DNA from 3 places in the Paenibacillus polymyxa M1 genome. Region 3 is predicted to be linked to each of the others. Evidence: riboswitches for the same ligand, from Rfam matches in the RefSeq annotation. Region 3 holds a riboswitch; each other region holds the start of a gene.
The links. Region 3 has a riboswitch for cobalamin ahead of PPM_RS25580 (ABC transporter substrate-binding protein). Riboswitches for the same ligand answer to the same signal wherever they lie in the genome.

Region 1: another riboswitch for cobalamin. It lies ahead of PPM_RS06625 (ABC transporter substrate-binding protein); the one in region 3 lies ahead of PPM_RS25580 (ABC transporter substrate-binding protein).
Region 2: another riboswitch for cobalamin. It lies ahead of cobJ (precorrin-3B C(17)-methyltransferase); the one in region 3 lies ahead of PPM_RS25580 (ABC transporter substrate-binding protein).

Annotation. Positions count from the first base shown of each region.
Region 1 covers NC_017542.1:1,514,078-1,520,929, reverse strand. The annotation lists gene PPM_RS06630 (FecCD family ABC transporter permease) at 1-390, opposite strand, end outside; gene PPM_RS06625 (ABC transporter substrate-binding protein) at 387-1,394, opposite strand; cobalamin riboswitch at 1,602-1,813, opposite strand; gene PPM_RS06620 (histidine phosphatase family protein) at 1,914-2,666, opposite strand; gene cbiB (adenosylcobinamide-phosphate synthase CbiB) at 2,681-3,652, opposite strand; gene cobD (threonine-phosphate decarboxylase CobD) at 3,642-4,742, opposite strand; gene PPM_RS06605 (lipoate--protein ligase) at 4,902-5,903, shown strand; gene PPM_RS06600 (Cof-type HAD-IIB family hydrolase) at 6,065-6,852, shown strand, end outside.
Region 2 covers NC_017542.1:5,459,999-5,466,850, reverse strand. The annotation lists gene PPM_RS24575 (uroporphyrinogen-III synthase) at 1-355, shown strand, start outside; gene PPM_RS24570 (TIGR00730 family Rossman fold protein) at 554-1,108, shown strand; cobalamin riboswitch at 1,165-1,352, shown strand; gene cobJ (precorrin-3B C(17)-methyltransferase) at 1,660-3,468, shown strand; gene PPM_RS24555 (sirohydrochlorin chelatase) at 3,561-4,637, shown strand; gene cobK (precorrin-6A reductase) at 4,634-5,413, shown strand; gene PPM_RS24545 (precorrin-8X methylmutase) at 5,578-6,222, shown strand; gene PPM_RS24540 (cobalt-precorrin-5B (C(1))-methyltransferase) at 6,297-6,852, shown strand, end outside.
Region 3 covers NC_017542.1:5,692,333-5,699,184, reverse strand. The annotation lists gene PPM_RS25585 (nucleobase:cation symporter-2 family protein) at 1-858, shown strand, start outside; cobalamin riboswitch at 1,464-1,668, shown strand; gene PPM_RS25580 (ABC transporter substrate-binding protein) at 1,887-3,470, shown strand; gene nikB (nickel ABC transporter permease) at 3,486-4,415, shown strand; gene nikC (nickel transporter permease) at 4,430-5,245, shown strand; gene PPM_RS25565 (ATP-binding cassette domain-containing protein) at 5,245-6,150, shown strand; gene PPM_RS25560 (ABC transporter ATP-binding protein) at 6,147-6,852, shown strand, end outside.

The DNA of each region.
Region 1 (6,852 bases), 1.7 Mb from region 3:
AAGCGTCCATATACCCACAAATGAAAATTGAAGCCCCCAATAAATCAGTACTGCTGCTCCGACCGAAGCTCCCGAGGATACCCCAAGGGTATACGGATCAGCCAAGGGATTACGCAACACACCCTGAAATCCGGCTCCCGCCAGCGCCAGCGCTGCTCCAACCAACATTCCCAGTAACACCCGTGGCAATCTGACCTTCAAAATGATCTGCTCTGAGGATGTATTCCAATCCGGTGTAAACGTATCACCTAACCACGGTAGGTGGTTGATCAAAATACCTGTGATCTGGCTGACCGGAAGACTGACCGAGCCGATGCCAAGACAGAGTAGCAGCGTCAGCAGCAGCAAGACAAGACCTGTCCCCCCAAAACCGATCAGTCTACGGTTCATTTGAAAATTTCAGGGTACACGCCCTTAGCCACTTCCTTGAGCCCTTCCGTTACGCGTGGCCCCGGACGACTGATCAAATTATCATCCACGGCAAATACACGATGGTTACGAACAGCCGATATTTGATCCCATCCACTGCGAGCTTTAATGATATCTCCGAGGGTCTGGCCTGTTTTGTCGTCCTTCACACTTTTACTGTACAAAATCACGTCAGGGTTTGCAGCTATAATATTTTCCTCACTGATTTGGTACCACCCCTTCTGCGTAGCACCTACATTTTCACCACCTGCTAATGTAATCAGCTCGTCCATAAACTCGCCTTTACCCACTGTCCAGCCTGGTGAAAACTCGACGTATACCCGCAGCTTCTGCCCTTTGCCGATATTTTTAACTCCTTCTTTCACTTCTGCTACATCTGCTCTCATCTTGTCAGTCACCGCTCTCGCTTCTTTCTGATGATCGGTGATTTTCCCATACAATTCGATGTTAGCTATGACATCTTCAACTGTTTTCGGTTCAGTTTTAAAAATCATAATTCCCATGTCACGCAGCTTAGTCGTAGCCTGTTCACTAAGTGAAATCCCTGCAAAAACAACTTCCGGGTTCGCAGCAATGATCGCCTCTTCGTTCGGTTTCATAATACCGCCCATTTTAGGCTTTTTCGTAGCTGCCTCCGGGTAATCAGAGTAGTCGGATACACCAACAATTTCCTTATCCAGTCCGATAGCGAACAGCGCCTCGGTTTCTGCCGGGGAGACGGAAACGATCTTATCCGGTGCTTTTTTAAATGTAAATTCCTGTCCTGTTGCATCCTTAAGCGTTAGCGGGTAAACCGTTTTGCCCGGAGGCACTTGTGCGGTTACGGTCTGTCCCGGCTGCTGTGAAGAAGCTTGGCCCTCTTTATTTTGTGCATTTTTTCCATTCGCGCCACATGCACTCAGCCCAACTGCCAATATCAGCGCCAATAGACCTGTAGTCCATACCTTTATTTTTTTTCCTGCCATGATTTGCACCCTTTCATACAAAAATCGTTAAGAGCGTTACTTGAACTTCATCCGATATTTTCTCATTCCAGCCTTCTTTTCCTATCAAAAACCCCCGCATCCTCATATCAGGACACAGGGGTCACGTTAGCACAGATCGTGCGCAGGCGGGCAGCTTCTTTCCGCATGGACAGTCACTGCGAACACGTCATCCTTTCCTCGAAGGATTATGGTGACAGGCGGACGGGCAGGTATCCTGACTTATGGAAAATGCATGTCCTGATATTCTTTCATATGCTTGGCGGCACATAAAACAGGGCTAATGAGCATGTTTCCATTTACAGTGGCGGGACCGCGTCGGACTCACACCGACTTCCCTTTTAACAGCGCAATAAAGGAAAGCAAGTTCCTCACATAGCGCCGACCTCGTCTGCTGGATATTTGATGTAGTGGTAGTCAAGCCGTTCTTTTACTTGATGATTATAGGTTAAAAAGAGTTAGCTTACAACCCAAGCAGTCGCTTTATTCGCCTTGTTTAACCTAATGAGAAAGCAATCTTGCTATACAATTGTGCGGTCCTGTCAACCTTAACTGAATCCTAAATGCTTCTCCCGGCTTCGGATTCAGACTCCAAAAATCATGGCCAGGCATAAGCATACAAGCCAACTGACGAATTACACCACCATGCGTGACAATCAAAACAGAGGACGGCGCAGCATTCGACTCCATTGGCTGAACTTCCAAAGCAATGCGCCACGCAAACAGAGAGTCTAGGAATTCACGCAGACGATTCACAAAATGAATCCAAGGCTCTCCTCCAGGTGGGGTGAATTGTTGCGGCTCATCAATCCAAGCGCGATACAACGCCACATCCTTAAGCATGTCATACGTTTTTCCATCCCACTCACCAAAGTGAAGTTCTCGCAGATGTGGTTCCATGATAGGAGGCATAGCAGAGAGGGAACATTCAGACGTCAATGCTGACTCCGGCAAAATGATCTGCAAGGTCTGGCGACATCGCATCAAGTCGCTGCAATAGATTCGAGCAAAGGAATGTCCCTGCAATTTTTTCTGTAAAGTCTTTAACTCCTGCTCTGCTCCCGACAGCAAACCCAAGTCGGCATGTCCCAGATATCGATGTTCCTTATTCCATAAGGTCGTGCCATGACGAACTAGCACGAGCTCCATGTCCCACTGCAGATCTTCTTTAGCATCATTCGGCTTACTAACCTGTTGTGAGTTCGGACTTGGTGCACTTTCTCGCACTCTTTTTCCTTCTGTATCTTGTTTCAAAATCGTGTCACTCCTCACTGCATCCATCCCAAGGCAAAACACCCTGCAGCTCCCATCAAACATAACCCTACAAACATAGTGGATACGGCGAACATCAGCCGGATCGTATGCCGGATATCCTTCGACTCCAGCGGTCGTATCCCTTCGCCCATATATGCCCGAAAGGAGCGTATGCCGTGATACACATTATAGCCACCGAGACGAATCCCTAGGGCACCTGCCACCGCTGATTCGGGAAATCCGCTATTTGGGCTTGGATGCAGACGGGCATCCCGCTTGATTGTCCGCCAGCTTCTTGCAGCATCCAGCCGATACAACCACGACGCTATCACTAGCATAACTGCTGTCATGCGAGCCGGAATGTAGTTAGCTACATCATCCAGCCGTGCCGAGGCCCAGCCTAAATGCAGGTACTTTTCATTTTTGTAGCCAACCATTGAATCGAGCGTGTTTACGGCACGATATGCCAGTGCCAAGGGTGCTCCCCCGATCAGGGCATAAAAAAGCGGGGAAATAATGGCGTCCACGATATTTTCAGCGACCGTTTCGACGGTACCGCGCACAATTTCGGGCTCGTCAAGCTGCTGCGTATCCCTTCCGACAATCATGCCTAGCTCCCGACGTGCCCCAGTCAGGTCATTCGCCTGCAACGCTCGGTATACTGCCATCCCTGCGTCCTTTAGACCTTTGGAAGCAATCGTAGTTGCAATCAGAACAATTTCTACAACGACAGACAACCACGGGTGAATCCAGGCAAGCACACGCAACAGCCCCCAGGCAAGCACAAAGGAACCCCCAGCCACAATAAATGGAAGCAGTATGCCCGCACGTTTCAGTCCTCGGTCACTGCGGACCTTACGGCGAATCGCTTTTTCCAATGCTGAAATGGCATGTCCCATCCCGATGACTGGATGCGGCAACCATCTCGGATCACCGATTAGCCTGTCCAGCAGATAGGCTGCCATGATAACCAAGCTAACGATCACGCCGCTCCTCCTCCAGCACTTCACTCAGTGCAGACAGCAGCATATTGTTGGCTTCGGCGTCCTTAACCGCAATTCGAAAATGGCTCGCTGACAGTCCAGGATACATGGCACAGCTACGTATAAGAATCCCGCGTTGTCCAAGCGCCTGCTGAATAGCCGATGCACTCCACGTTCCCGGCGCCCTTGCTAGCACGTAATTGGCTTCGCCGGGAACGACACCACAGCCCCATTCCGCCAAGGCAGCCAGTAAGCGACTGCGCTCCGTAGCAATCAGTTCCTGTGTGCGGCGCTCATAAGCTTGCCCACTTCTCAGACACGCCTCTCCAGCCAGCAACGCCAGTCCATTAACGCTCCAGGTCACCTGTTTGGCCGTCATTTGCCGGATATAGTCCGGATGAGCAATCGCATAGCCCAATCGTAAGCCAGGAATGGCATAAAATTTGGTCATCGATCGGATCAAAATCACATGAGGATAGCGTTCCAGCACAGGCAATAATGAGATTTGCCGTTCCAGTGGGATAAAATCAATAAAGGCTTCATCCACCACTAACACGGTACCCGTTCTGCCAGCCGCCTCTGCCAGTTCATATAGCTCCTGCTCACCATATTGCACACCGTTTGGATTATTCGGCTGCCCAAGGAACAATACATCTACCTGCTCCATGAGCTGAAGGATGTCCTCCACGTCTGCCTTCCATTGAAGCGAAGCCTTCCCGTATACCCGATGGATCTCGGCTCCGAATTTGCCAGCCAGCTCGGCATATTCCGAAAAACACGGCTCCACTGTACCCACACGCTTGGGTGCCAGCCCTAATAGCAAGAGCGCCATGCTTTCAGCCGCGCCGTTACCGATGCTCAAAGCCTCCGGTGGAACCTGCAGCCGCCGTGCCAGCATATTTTTAAAATGGCGGTGTCCAGGGTCTGGATAGCGAATCACCGTGTCCAATGAGCTTTGCAGCGCCTCAAGCACCTCCGGTGGCGGACCGAGCGGATTAATATTCGCACTAAAATCCACAAAATCCGCAGCAGCTCCACCAAATGTCGCGGCAGCCGTCTCCCTGTCCCCGCCATGACCGTAAACCTCTATCATTGCCTCTCATCCTTTCCGGCCGTTTCCAATCATTTAGATCCATTATGAGGCTGCTTTTTGCGTCCCGTCAATGCAAATGAGCTTTTGTACATGGCTCACTTGGGTTACAATAGAGGGAGGCACACATAAATTACACAGTTTATATACGGAGGAATGGACATGCTGTTCATCGACAACCAGGGCATACACGATCCAGCCATTAATCTTGCTATTGAGGAATACGCGCTCAAGCATCTACCGCTGGACGACAGCTACCTGCTGTTTTACATTAATCAGCCTTCTATTATTATAGGCAAGCATCAAAACACCGTTGAAGAAATCAACGCTGAGTTTGTGAGAGACAACAATATTCAAGTTGTTCGTCGCCTGTCCGGCGGCGGGGCTGTATATCATGATCTCGGTAACTTAAATTTCAGCTTCATTACCAAGGATAATGGGGAGTCCTTCCATAATTTCCTCAAATTTACGCAACCTGTGATTGACGCCCTCCGCCAAATGGGAGTAGAAGCCGAAATGACAGGACGCAACGATCTGCAAGTCGGAGAACGTAAAATTTCAGGAAACGCTCAATTTGCTACACGTGGACGTATGTTCAGCCATGGTACATTGATGTTCAATTTGAATCTGGACAATGTGGCTGCATCGTTGCACGCCAATCCCGAAAAATTCAAATCCAAAAGCACAAAATCCGTCCGTAGTCGCGTGGCTAACATCAGCGAACTGATGGACCGTGAGATGACCATAGAACAATTTCGCGAGGAACTGCTGCGGTCCATCTTTGGCTCAGAATTGGATCAGGTGCCTCAATATAAGCTCACCGATGCGGATTGGGCTAAAATCCATGAAATCTCCAAAGAGCGCTATCAATCGTGGGATTGGAACTACGGTCTATCCCCCGAGAGCAATATCAAGCACACACGTAAATTCCCGGTCGGTATTATAGATATCCGCATGGATCTGAAGGAAGGCTACATCCGTGATATTAAAATTTACGGGGATTTCTTCGGTGTAGGTGATGTCGCTGATATTGAAAATATCCTGCGCGGCAAGCGTTATGATGAAGGTGAGGTCCGTCAAGCCTTATCCTCTCTCGATTTGAAGCATTACTTTGGTAATATTGAGCTGGACGACTTTGTTGGACTTGTATTTTTGGAAGACTAAGCGTTACTTTTTCCCATGGTTTCAAGCCAATACTTCAGTGGTTATAAGGGGACAGGCTCTTATGGGCGGCGTCCCTTTTTCAATGCAATATTGTCATTTTGAATATTATAAGATACAATTTTAATATTGCCCCATGATAGAGATAAAGGAGAGATACCGATATGTATAAATTAATTGCCATTGATATTGATGATACTCTCATTAATGACCAGAAAGAAGTTACTCCAGCGACACAACAGGCATTGGAAGCTGCTGTAGCTAAAGGTGTGGTGGTTACTCTCGCTACTGGACGAGCTTATGCCTCCGCGCACAAAATTGCACGCCAGACGGGGTTGAATGTACCGATCATTACGTACCAAGGAGCTTTGGTTAAAAATCTGCTCGACGAAAACGTGCTGTATGAGCGTTATGTTCCACTCGTGGCTGCACGTCGTCTGTACGAATTTTGCGTGGAACGCAATCTGCATCTGCAAACATATATAGATGACAAATTGTACACACGTGAAGATAATCAGAAAATTAAAGATTACACCGAGCTGAACAACACGGAATATTTTGTAGAGCCTGTGTTCAGTAAAGTTATAGAGCAACCGGCCCCTAAATTGCTGATCATTGACGAGCCGGAAGTGTTGGATGAATTAATTCCCGAACTGCGCGAACTGCTTGGCAACGAGGTGCATATTACAAAATCCAAACCTCATTTCCTGGAAATTATGCATCATGAAGGCACTAAAGGCCACGCCCTTGCCTTCCTTGCAAACCATTTTGGCTGTGATCTGTCGGAGACCATTGCGATCGGCGACTCGTGGAATGACCATGAAATGCTGGAATGTGCTGGTCTCGGCATAGCGATGGAGAATGCGATTCCTGATTTGAAAAAGCTGGCTGATTACATTACTCGCAGCAATAATGAAGACGGTGTTAAGCACGCCATCGACAAATTCGTACT
Region 2 (6,852 bases), 230 kb from region 3:
TTATAAGCATATCCCACCTGAAGAAGCAAAATTGCAGGCGTTACTAGATGATGTTATAAACCGTACGATTGATGCCGTTACGTTCACGAGTGGCCCACAAATCCGGTTCTTGGCCCAATATGCGAGAGGGCAAAATCGATTTGAGGATTTACTGGAAGCTTTTCGTGAAGATGTAATTGCTGTTTCGGTAGGCAAGGTGACCGCACAATCCATTTTGGAAGAAGGGATTGAACGAGTCGTGTTTCCAACTGAAGAGCGCATGGGTGCGATGATGGTGGAGCTGGGCAAATATTTTGAACATAGTGATTCGGTGAATGGCTGTGGTCTGAAGAGCGTGAACGGTCATTTGAAATGAGCTAGAAATGATAATGCAGTAAGCTAAAATGAACTTATATTTACGAATACAGAGTAAAATAGAGATAAGGGCCTTCGAGGTCTTTATCTTTTTTTGTTGGACATGCATCGACAAAGTTTTTTGTTATAGCGAAAATATTTATCTAATATAATGAATAAGTTTCGATGCATGATATTGAGGACAGGAGCTGAGACGTTTATGAATTCTATTTGTGTATTTGCAGGGTCCAGACCTGGACATTCATCGGTATATGTTGAGGCCGCAGGCAAGCTGGGTGAAGCTATGGCTCGCCAGCATATCCGTCTAATTTATGGTGGCTCCAGCAGGGGGCTGATGGGTAAAGTAGCGGATGAACTGCTGGCGGGTGACGGTCAGGTCACCGGCATTATGCCCACCCTGTTATTCGATGCAGAGATCATTCATCAGGGAGTTACCGAGTTTATTGAGGTAGCAAGCATGCATGAACGTAAAGCGGCGATGAGTGAGATGGCCGATGCGTTTATAGCCCTTCCGGGTGGCTTGGGAACCTTTGAGGAGTTGTTCGAGGTATTGTGCTGGGCGCAAATCGGCATACATCGCAAGCCCATTGGGCTGCTGAATGTGAATGGATATTTTGACCCGTTGATAGAAATGGTACGTCATAGCGTGCAGGAAGGGTTTACCGGAGCTGATCATCCAGCACTACTGAGTATCTCTGCGGACCCGGATGAATTGCTGCATATGCTGAAAAATAAGGCAGAGAACTTGAAATAAAGCTTTTTTCGTGCTTGCACAACTGATTGAGGCAAGGTTATGATAAGACCCATAATCAAATAGCGGACAGACAAGGTGCCTTTGCGGTTGAGCAAAGGGTAACAGGGAATCGGGTGCAAGTCCCGAGCGGTCCCGCCACTGTAAGGAAGAGGATTCTTTTAAATGGTCACTCGTACAAAACGGGGAAGACGAAAGAATCCGTTGATGCCAAGCCAGGAGACCTACCTTGATCTGTATGCACCGTTAACCTTCGCGGAGAGGATGGGTGTACGAAATCAGGAAATCAGGCACACGTTGCTTTTTCCATGTTGGTTACAGGTTTGCGTGGATATGAACGTGCAGCAGCGTTTGAAGCGCAAACAAAACAGATGGAAAACAACGGCAGGCTGGAGGAAGACAAGACTGTCCTCTTACGCTGTTTCGTCTGATGAGAGAGATACGTACATAGGAACCCCATCCGGGCAGGATGGGGTTTTTTCGAGTTACAGGATGCCACAAATTATTGAAATAGATAGTATAGCTGCCCTGAAAAGGATGATAGGAGGAGCACGATGAGCCCATTAGGAAAATTGCTAGTGATTGGATTTGGACCAGGAGATATGGAACATATCACAAAACGTGCATTGGATGCGCTGGCCGAAAGTGAGGTCATTATCGGCTACAATACCTACGTTGATTTGATCTGTCCCTTGTTGAACGGACAGGAGATTGTACGCACAGGGATGACAGAGGAAGTAAGCCGTGCGCAGGAGGCGGTTCGCCAAGCAGAGATGGGCAAGAAGGTAGCCGTCATTTCCAGTGGAGATGCTGGGGTCTATGGCATGGCAGGGCTAGTGTACGAAGTGCTGATGCAAAAAGGCTGGCGTCGCGAGGACGGGGTTGAGGTGGAAGTTGTGCCGGGGATCTCGGCTATTCAATCCTGTGCTTCGTTATTGGGAGCGCCAGTTATGCATGATGCTTGCACGATCAGTTTGAGTGATCATCTGACCCCGTGGGAAACAATCGTGAAGCGTGTAGAAGCTGCGGCTTCGGCTGATTTTGTGATTGCATTATACAACCCGCGTAGTGGTCGGCGTACCCGCCAGATTGTGGAGACGCAGTCCATTTTGCTTCGTTACCGTGATCCGCAGACTCCGGTTGGGCTGGTGAAGAGTGCTTATCGTGAACGTCAGCAGGTTATTGTGACGACGCTGGAAGATATGCTGAACCATGATATCGGGATGCTGACGACCGTAATCATCGGCAATTCCTCGACGACAGTGTATGACGGCTTAATCGTGACTCCACGCGGCTATCAGCGTAAATACACGCTGGACGCGACCGAACAGGTGCTCAAACCGCATCAGCGGCTTCGCACGGAAGCGGAGCCGTGGTCGCTGGGCGCGCAAGAGGATCGCGCGCTGAGTGCACCGCAGGGAGGCGGAACTCTGACTGCGCCTACTGAGCCTTCCGCGAGCGGTGCTGCGGTTGCGACGCAAGCACGTCCGCAAGCGATGGCTGCTGTACAGGTGACGCCTGCGAAGCAAACCGGAGCGGCCCCAGCATCGCTGGCAGCAGAGGCGCTCGGTCGCCTTGCTGTTGGCGGCAAGCTGCCAGGCGAAGCCAACGCTCGCTGGAGCGGGCAAGCGCCTACCGCCCAGAGCGCCGTTGGAACGGCAGCAGGGGCCGGAGCAGGAGCTGCGGCTGGGAAGGCACCAGGCGGCTTTGGCAAGCCAGCGCTGTTTGAAGTGGGGGTTTCCCCGGGCGTGGGAAACAAGAAGTTCACTGCTCGGCAGATGGCACTGCTCGCCGAGGTAGCGGGTGATGACGGCGAGCTGGAATACACGCCAGATCATCAGATTGTGCTGCGCGTGCCGTGCCTAGACCCCGAGGAACTGGTCGGACAGTTGCGGGATGAACAATTCATTGTCATGCCGATCGGCGATGTGTTTAAGGTCAAGGCATGCGACTTCTGCAATATGGAGAAGGATGACGCAGTGCCTGTGGCTGAGCACCTACAGGTTGTACTCGGCGGATTACAGGCACCCAAGGAAACGAGCATTGCTTTGAACGGATGCGGCATGGCCTGCTATGGAGCGGTACTGGAGGATATCGGAATTGTCTACCGCAAGGGAGGATATGATCTTTTCCTCGGCGGCAAAAAATTCGGCCGTAATGCTCATGCCGCTCAGTCCGTAGCGGAAGGAATTCCGGGTGATCAGATTACGGACATCGTGGAGAGTATTATCGCTGAATACAAGGAAAAAGGGCATCCGAACGAGCGTTTTCATAAGTTTTTCAAACGTGTAGGCATCGTTGCGGGTTTCCGGCATGAAGATGCACCGGCAACAGTAGAAGTGAACGCGGTTTGTGGTGATTAGTCGGTTGGTAGGCTTGATGAACCGGATACAAGCATATATATAAAATAGGGCGTATGTAGACTATCCCTATAAATGAGGAGGAACAAACAGCAGTGGATGCAATATTGTTGGTTGGACATGGAAGTCGGGACCCAGAGGGTAATCAGGAACTGCTGGAATTTGCACAGGCGGTGGCAGATCGGGCGCCAGGTACGTGTGTAGAGACCTGTTTCCTAGAGTTGGCACGCCCTAGTATTGCCGAAGGAGTACAGGCGTGTGTGGAGAAAGGGGCGACACGTGTCGTTCTTATTCCGATTATTTTGTTCGCAGCAGTGCACGCCAAAATTGATATCCCGATGGCTATTGATCGGGCAAAGGCAAAATATCCGCAGGTGGAATTTGTATACGGACGCCCGATTGGCGTTCACGAGAAAATCGTTAGCATACTGCTGGACCGCTTGAAAGAGACCCGTCCGGTTGCCGTTCCAGCGGGGATGCATAGCACGGTGGAGGCATCTGCCGAGGTATCCAACGAAGAGACAGCGGTACTTGTATTAGGACGCGGAAGTAGCGATCCAGATGCGAACAGTGACTTTTTCAAAATCACCCGTATGCTGTGGGAGAAGCTTTCTTATACATGGATAGAAAGCAGCTTTATCGGTGTGACGCAGCCTTCTTTTCCCGATGGATTGGAGCGTTGTGTACGATTGGGGGCCAAAAAGATTATCGTGCTTCCGTATTTTCTGTTCACTGGGGTGCTGATTAAGCGCATCGAAGAAATGACCCAGGAATTTGCTGAGGCTCACCCTGCATTACAAGTGGAAATGGGCGGATATTTTGGCTTCCATCCTCAATTGGTTGAGCTGGTGCTGGAGCGAGCTAATGAAGGCTTGTTCGGTAAGGTTACGGCTAATTGTGATAACTGCCAGTTCCGTCTGGAAGCTCAGGAGCATCACCATCATCACCACGACCATGACCACGACCACCATCACCAGCATGATCACGATAACGACCACGACCATCATCACGATCATGATCACCATGCACATGAGCATGATCATCATCACGAGCACCATACACATCACCACGCTCACGATCATGTCCATGCTCACAGCCATAATGACCATGATCACGATCATTCACATACGCCGTCTGTAGTGAACGTAACCGGGCAGGTGAATGGCTCATGATTTTCATGCTGTGTGGAACGAGCGATGCACGGGAATTGGCGCTGCAAATTCGTGACATTGGCTTTAATGTATTGACTTCGGTCGTAACCGAAAGCGCGGCGGCCAGCTTGTCCGAAGCAGGACTGGACGTGCGTACAGGCCGAATGACAGCCGACGAAATGGGTGCAATGATTCGGGAGAAGGGGATACAGGCTGTTGTTGATGCCAGTCATCCTTTTGCAGAGGAAGCACATGCGAATGCGATGGCAGCCGCTCGCGAGTCGGGGGTTCCTTATATCCGCTACGAGCGGACGGGACTAGTGTATGACAATCATCCGTTGCTCCATATCGTTCCTTCCTATGAAGAAGCGGCATTAGAAGCGAAGCAACTCAAAGGCTCTGTCATGCTTACGACGGGCAGTAAGACGCTTGGCACGTTCACCAAGCATTTACTCGGAGATCCGGAGATTCGTCTGGTTGCACGTATGCTGCCGCGTCTGGACAATATGGAGAAATGTGGCGAACTGGGGATGGAGCAAAAAAATATTATTGCTATGCAGGGACCCTTTTCCCGTGAGCTGAACGAAGCATTGTACAAGCACTTTGGTACGACCGTAATGGTCACCAAGGAAAGCGGACGCACAGGAGCAGTGGATGAGAAGGTTCAATCTGCTCTGGACCTGGGTATCCACGTCATTTTAATTTCCAGACCGGAAGTGGAATTTGGAACGGTATTTGATCATTTCGACGGAGTAATTGATGTACTGCGCACAGCAACTGGGAAGATTTCAATTTGAGTTGAGTCAAGTTCCTACAGGTGCAGTTAATCCAGAACGACTGCTGGCATGTATCTAAAATATAGTCATCTTAAAATACGTGTTTTAATAGAAATATCTGTTGTTTCAATACACGAGCAGTTATTTTTCCTAAACTAATTTTCCATAAGGGAGTGGTCGATACCATGGACTTTAAAACAGATTTTAAACCGCTAACGGTACAGCCGCAGGAGATTGAGGGTAAAAGCTTTGCGATGATCACAGAGGAATTGGGAGAGCATCCATTTACAGCAGAGCAATATCCTGTTGTACAGCGTGTCATTCATGCATCTGCTGATTTTGAGTTGGGCCGCAGCATGGTATTTCATCCGAAAGCCATTGAAGCCGGAATTGCAGCTATTCGCGCAGGGCAGCCGGTGGTGGCAGATGTGCAGATGATTCAGGCGGGGCTGAGCAAGGATCGCATCCGTCAATTTGGCGGGGATGTTCATGTGTACATATCTGACCCGGACGTGATGGAAGAAGCCAAAAGGCTGAACACGACACGCGCCATTATTTCCATGCGCAAAGCGATTCAGGCGGGCGAAGGTGGAATCTATGCGATTGGCAATGCGCCTACAGCGTTGCTAGAGCTGATTCGTTTGGTGAAAGAAGGAGCGGCTAAGCCCGGACTGGTAATTGGTATGCCCGTAGGTTTTGTATCGGCGGCAGAATCCAAGGATGAGCTGCGCAAGCTGGATATTCCGTTCATTACGAATATTGGACGCAAGGGCGGAAGTACGATTGTCGTAGCGGCATTGAATGCGATCTCCTTAATGGCTGTCCGCTAGATGCGGTTGTCCGTTTGCTGTATCATGAAATGAATTAGAGCATGATCAGCAGAAGAGGTTAAGGAGGAATTGGCATGGAAAAGGAAGCGGCGTCCGCCGACAGGCCCAAACGGATGAAAAGTGGTGAAGCTCCCGCGCCGGACAAGCCGATGCGGTCAGGCTTTACGACGGGGGCTTGTGCGGCTGCAGTAGCCAAAGGAGCGGTACAACTGCTCATTACGGGCATTCCGCCGAAGGAAGCGGTGATATCGCTGCCCGCGGGCTTCGATCATGCGTTTGAGCTGATCGAGCCTGTGTTGGACGCGGACGAAGCTTCCTGCACGACGATCAAGGACGGTGGCGATGACCCGGATGCCACGCATCAGGCGAGAATTAGCGCCTCTGTTAGCTGGCGGGAGGAGCCGGGTATTGAGCTGGACGGCGGCGTCGGAGTAGGGCGGGTAACGAAGCCAGGTCTGCCTGTGCCTGTCGGGGAAGCAGCGATCAATCCAGTGCCGCGCCGGATGATTACGGAAGCCGTATCTGGCGTGCTTGAGGAGCACGGATCGGCCAAAGGTGTCCGTGTCGTTATCAGTGTGCCGGACGGTGAAGAAATCGCCAAGAAGACGCTGAACGGACGGCTTGGCATTC
Region 3 (6,852 bases):
GCGGATTTTGGACAGCCGCGTAATTTGCTGCTGGCACTGGTTACACTACTGGTTATTCTGCTTGTCAATCGAGTAGCTAAGGGCTTTTTACGCTCGATTTCCGTACTTATTGGTCTGTTCGCAGGTACTGTAGTCGCCTATGTGATGGGAATGGTGCACTTTGCTCCCGTAGCGGATGCTTCATGGGTGAGTATTGCGCAGCCGTTTTATTTTGGTAAGCCAGAATTCAGCATTATGGCGGTATGCACGATGATTATCGTCAATATTGTCAGCATGGTCGAGTCTACGGGGGTTTATCTGGCAGTAGGTAAAGCGATTGATCAGAAGGTGGAACAAAAGCAAATCGTCAATGGACTTCGTTCGGAGGGGCTTGCGATTATGCTGGGCGGTATTTTTAATGCGTTCCCTTACACGGCCTTCTCGCAAAATGTGGGTCTGATCTCGCTAACTCGCGTCAAATCGCGTAACGTTATTTTTGCTGCGGGCGGCATCATGGTCGTTCTCGGTTTGCTGCCTAAGCTGGCTGCCTTGACGACAGTGATTCCTAACGCTGTGCTGGGCGGGGCAATGATCGTCATGTTTGGCTCGGTTGCTGCATCAGGTATGTCTATTTTGTCAGAAGTAGATCTGCGGAAGGAAAGCAATCTGCTGATCGCAGCATGCAGTATTGCTGTAGGCCTAGGCTCAGCTGTTCTGCCGCAAATGTTTGACCAACTGCCTAGCTTTGCCAAAATGCTGCTGCAAAATGGTATTGTATCGGGCTCGATTACGGCAATTGTCTTGAACATCGTTTTGGCAAGAAAACAGGGTGAATCGGTCAAAGGCGTAAATGTCTCGGAGGTTCCACAGAAGGTTTGATGAATAGGAAATAGATAAAAACAGCCGGAAAGAGGACGTAGCCTCTTTTCCGGCTGTTTGGCATGGGGTTACCCAGAGCGGATTATAGTGGTGGATGTTTTCGGACCATGGCGCAGCTTCCCGAAAGGGGGTGAAGCCGATGGTCACACTTGTGTCGTGCTACGATGTGTTGCGTTGGATGGTTACGTTACTAAGCCTGGTGTTTAGTATTCGTAAACTTTATCGCTGGCTGCGTCGGAAATTTCGGAACAAGCGAAAACCCACCGCTTGATTAGGTTAGGCGCCTAACGGTGGGTTTAGCTAAGCATTTAGCGCGCCGTGGTGATCCACAGCCTTTCAAATCCTAGGAGTCTTTGCCGTTGGCGCGGCGAAGGCTCTTTTTAGTATACGGATACGGTGGATATCTCTATACCTAATTTTAGCACGTGAATTGCGTGCATGCAATGAATAGTCACAGCCTTGATTCTCATCGTATCATTCAAATTTAAAATATTACGCTGCATTTGTTGACAAGCCAGTAGCAACAAAATAAGATAATCCTAATTCGTAATAAAAAGGAATAAAGGAAGAAAACAGGTGTGAGCCGGACAACTCTATATACGAGGTTTTGTTGAGACGATGTAGATAGTTGTTGAGCGTGTTCACTTAAAAGGGAAGTTCGGTAGATTCCGACACGGACCCGCCACTGTAAACAGGCATCAGCAGGGTACTGCTGGAGCTTTCAGAATAGCCACTGGAACTGTGAGGAACCGGGAAGGCCTGAAAGATAAGCCTGGAGTCAGGAGACCTGCCTGTTTTGACATCACTGTCAGACCCACGGGATGCTGGGGAGGTGGTTAGGCGTGCTGCATACGGAATGTCTGAAACCGATCTGATCCCTTCTATGTTTTTGGAGTTGGCTTTGAGGTGAGTTTTGACATTTTATAATGAAAGCATTTCTGACTGCTGGTCAAGTGGTTGGGAATGCTTTTTTCGCGTTTTGCGTTAGGTTTATACGATATTTTACAAGATAGAGGAGGACATGTGGGATGATAGGCAATCGTAATAGGCGTTCATGGTTCATATGTACAGGATTGCTGCTGCTGATGGCAGTTATGGCTCTTTCGGGATGCGGCACAGCCACGAAGACGGAGGATAGCTCAGGCAAGGGTGAGAATACGCCTGCACAACAGACTCCAGCAGGTAAAAAGCTGGTGATGGCGTATACGTGGAAACCGTCAGGCGTCGATCCGCATGGAGACAATAGCTGGGATGTGATGCGTTCCGGTGCCGGTGAGACACTCATTCGTTTGAATGAAAAGTTGGAGCCTGTGGCTTGGCTAGCCAAGGAATGGAAGCACGACAGTCCTAACGTGTGGACGTTCAGCTTGCAGGATAAGGTCACTTTTCATGATGGAAAGAGTATGGATGCAGTAAGCGTAAAAGCATCTTTGCTGCGCTCTATCGAGAAAAGTCACCTGGCGAAGGATTTACTGGATGTGAAGTCCATTGATGTAAATGGCCCGCTGACGTTGAAAATTACGACAAACCAACCGAATGCAGCGCTGGCATCCAATCTGGCTGATCCGTCAACAATCGTGCTGGATGTGGAATCCATGAAAGATGAGCAGAGCTACCCTGCAATGACAGGTGCTTTTAAAATCAAAGCCTTTAACAAGGATCAATCCTTGGTCGTAGAGCGTTATGACGGATATTGGGGCGAAAAGGCACGACTGGCTGAAGCAACGATGAAATTCATTACGGACGGTAATTCGCGCCTGATGGCGTTGCAATCCGGTGAGGTAGATGTAGCGACGGATATTCCGGTAGATAACGCAGGGGTATTAAAAAAGAACGACAAGCTACAAGTGCTGTCGGCTCCGTCCTTGCGTACCCATATGATTGTGTACAACATGGAATCGCCTGTGTTCAAGGATGCGACCAACCGTAAGGTGGTGGACAGTCTGATTCCGCGCGCATCCATTGTGAGCGCCGTCATGAGGGGCTTCGGTACGGAGGCAAGCAGCCCGTTTCCGAGTATCCTTCCCTTCGGTAAGATTGAGCGCAAAGCATTGAACGGAACGGCAGAGCAGTTGTTGACGAAGGATGGCTGGCAAAAGGATGCCCAAGGCACATGGTCCAAGCAGGGCAAGCCATTCGAGGTTACGCTGCTGACCTTCCCTCAGCGTCCGGAGCTATCCGTCATGGCTGAGGTTATTCAGAGCCAGTTGCTGAATGAGGGAATCCAGGTCAAAATTCGCAAGGTGGAAAATATCGACGAGGCGTTGACCAAAAACGATTGGGATTTTGCTATGTACAGCATGCTCACGGCCCATACAGGGGAACCGCAGTATTTTATGGACATGTTCTACTCCTCTACAAGTGAAGCTAATGTAAGCCGTTATGCTTCCAAACCGCTGGAGGATATTCTTAACAGCCTGAAGTTGGCAAAGGATACCGCACAGCGTAATGCGGTAACACTGCAAGCGCTGGATATCATCAATACAGACTTGCCGCAGTCGTTCATTGTACACCCTGACAATGTGTTTGGCGTGAAAAAAGGGGTAGAGGGCTTTACGCCGCATCCGATCGAGTATTACTACATTACAGCGCAATCTGATATTGCGGAATAACGAGCTACGTATCCTATGATTCGTTTTATACTGGAACGTGTGGCGCAGCTGCCCATCATTGTATTCGTTGTATCCACGCTGACTTTTGTACTGATGAGGCTGGCCCCTGGTGACCCTGCCCTCATTTTGCTCACCGCGCATAATGTTCCTGCTTCTGGGGAGGCGCTGACCGCGCTGCGAAACGAACTGGGCTTGAATGAGCCGCTTCATATTCAATATATGAACTGGCTGCGGGATGTGTTCACGGGACATTGGGGAACCTCATATGTGTCCAAGGAGTCGGTGCTAAACGAACTGTGGAGCAGACTACCCGCTACGGTGGAGCTAGCTTTGGCGGGCTTTGCCGTCATGACGGTGCTTACGCTTGGGATGGGCCTGGCTGCCTCGCTAAAAGTCAGCGGTCCACTAGATCGTCTGGGCAGGCTGTTCGCTTTGCTAGGATCGTCGATCCCTTCTTTTTGGCTTGGTTTTCTGCTAATCTATCTATTTTCCGTTCGCTTGGGCTGGCTCCCATCCATGGGAAGGGAGGACTGGACACATTTAGTACTCCCAGCGCTGACGCTTGGTGCAGGATTGGGAACGGTGCAAGCTCGTGTATTGCGCGCTCAAATGCTGGAGCTGAGTGACCGCAATTTTGTGAAGGCAGCGAGGGCTCGCGGTTTTTCCCGTATGCATATTCTCTTTTTTGAGCTATTTAAACATGCCGTTCTGCCAATGGTTACGCTGTTAGGTACGAATCTATCATTTATGCTGGCAGGTAACGTCATCGTAGAGACCATTTTTTCATGGCCAGGGTTGGGCAAGTATTTTATAGATGCAATTACGCAGCGGGATTACCCGGTGATTCAGGGATATGTTATGTTTGCTGCATTTTTAATTGTAGGTGTTCAGTGTTTGGTGGATGTGGTCCAGACGGTGATAGATCCAAGGCTGCGTTTGCGTTAAGGGGGAAGCTGAAAATGAAAAAGATACGGCTTTCCTTTAGAGGAAGCTTGCTGACAGGGGGCGCACTGTTTGGCCTGATCGTGCTGCTCGGATTGCTGGCTCCATGGGCCGCCCCTCATGATCCTCTGCATGTGGATCTTCTGAACCGTTTGGCACCACCCAGTCGGAAATATCCTTTTGGTACGGATCATCTGGGTCGGGATGTGCTGTCACGGCTCATTTACGGGATTCGGACGAGTGTGCTAATCGCTTGTGCGATTACGGTAGCTACGCTGTGTATCAGTCTGCCCACAGGCTTGCTCATTGGTTATGTGCGAGGGCGCGTGGATCAGTTGATTATGCGGGGAATCGACGGCGTACTGGCTTTTCCTGATATTATTTTAACGGTAGCGATTGTGGGTATTTTGGGGCCGGGTTTCGTCAACATGACTCTAGCGATTATTGCGGTACGGTGGGCGGGCTATGTCCGCTATATCCGTAGTTTGGTTCAAAAAGCTTGCCAGGAGGACTATGTACGGTATGCCCGTTTGTTCGGTAATTCACACGTGCGCATACTAAGGCGTTATGTATTGCCACAAGTATGGCCGCAATTGTTGGTTTATACGGTATGGGATATCGGACGCGTGGTGTTAATGATCGCTGGGCTCTCCTTTCTTGGACTGGGTGTACAGCCGCCCAAGCCAGAGTGGGGTGTGATGCTGCATGATGCAACCTCGTATTTTCAGGTGGCTCCGCATGTTATGATCTTCCCGGGTTTGGCGATTATGCTATTTGTGCTTGCCTGCCAGCTTCTGGGTGATCATTTTTCGGAAAAGGAGGCGGCAAAATAGTGGGGGAGCGACCAGTCACGGGGCGAAAGGACACGATAGAGCAAGCATACATGCAAAAACCGTTGTTACACGTGGAACATTTGGAGATTTGCCGTACAGGTGTAAGAGCCAGCGGAAGCGAAAGCAAACCGCTATTACGGGATGTGAACTTTTCCGTCTACCCAGGGGAAATTGTAGCCTTGACTGGGCCAAGTGGATGCGGCAAAAGCCTGACCGCACACGCAATCGCGGGTATGCTGGACCCAGGTGTTGGTGTTACGCAAGGGTGCATCTACTATAACGGGGAAGACATTATCCCGTTCCATGAACAGCGCTGGCAAAGACTGCGCCGTGGGGAAATTGCCCTGCTCATTCAGCAATCGCTGAGCGGGCTGAATCCGATCCGTACCGTCCGTGCCCAGCTGACGGATACGCTTAGACTGAACGGGGGGCGCCTGATGCGCGCCCAGAAGGAGCTGGGGCAAGCTGATGCTGCCCCGTCCCACACTGCATCGCAGCCCCAGGGTGTGCTGTCACGGATGCGGCTGATGCTAAATCGTGTCACAGAGCTGGCTGGAGGCCGTACTATTCCAGGGCAGGAATCCTATTTGTGTTCTCTGCTCCGCAAGGTCGGTTTTGCCGATCCTGAGCATATTCTGTCATCATATCCTTTTGAACTAAGCGGAGGTATGTGCCAAAGGGTACTGCTGGCTGCAATGTTAAGCTCTGGTCCGCGCCTCTTTATTGCCGACGAGCCTACTACAGCGCTGGATGTTATTAACCGCGACAAGGTTCTGGCCTTGCTTCTACAGTTGAGGGAAGATTTCGATCTCACGATTTTGTTAATTTCACATGATCGTCAGGGGATAAGCCGCATAGCAGATCGGGTGCTGGAGATGACCCCGGAAGGAAGGATGCAACCGTGATACTGGAATTGAAGAACGTCACCAAAGCTTACCCTGTCCGCAGACGGAGAAAAGGCTGGTTCAACACGAGACAGAGTGAGCAGCAGGCTATACAGAAAGTGAGTCTGGAATTACGACAGGGAGAATGCCTTGGATTGGTTGGAGAAAGCGGAAGTGGCAAAAGTACGCTGGCACAGTGTATTCTGGGGCTGGAGTCGTTGACCTCGGGGGAAATCTGGCTGGATCACCGGCCCATACATACTAGAAGGATGAAGGATATTCATCTGTACAAACGAATCCAGTTGGTTGCGCAGGACTCGGCCTCTTCACTGCATCCCCGTATGACCATTCAAGATATTTTGATGGAGCCGATCCGTAACTATTTTCCTAAGCGAAAGGTAAGGGCGCTGGATATCTGCCTTTCCTTACTGGAATCGGTAGGGTTGGAGGCTGACAGTCTGGGAAAATACCCTGCACAGCTAAGCGGTGGACAAAAACAGCGGGTGTGCATTGCTCGGGCGTTGGCGGTTGAACCAGAAATCATCCTGTTCGATGAATCGGTCGCCAATCTGGATACGACAACCCAGTCTTCCGTGCTAGACATGCTCAAAAGAATGCAACTCGAACGCCAGCTGTCCTATCTTTTTATCACTCATGATCTTCAGTCCACCCGTACGTTCTGTGATCGTGTTGCCGTCATGGTTCAGGGAGAGATCGTGGAAA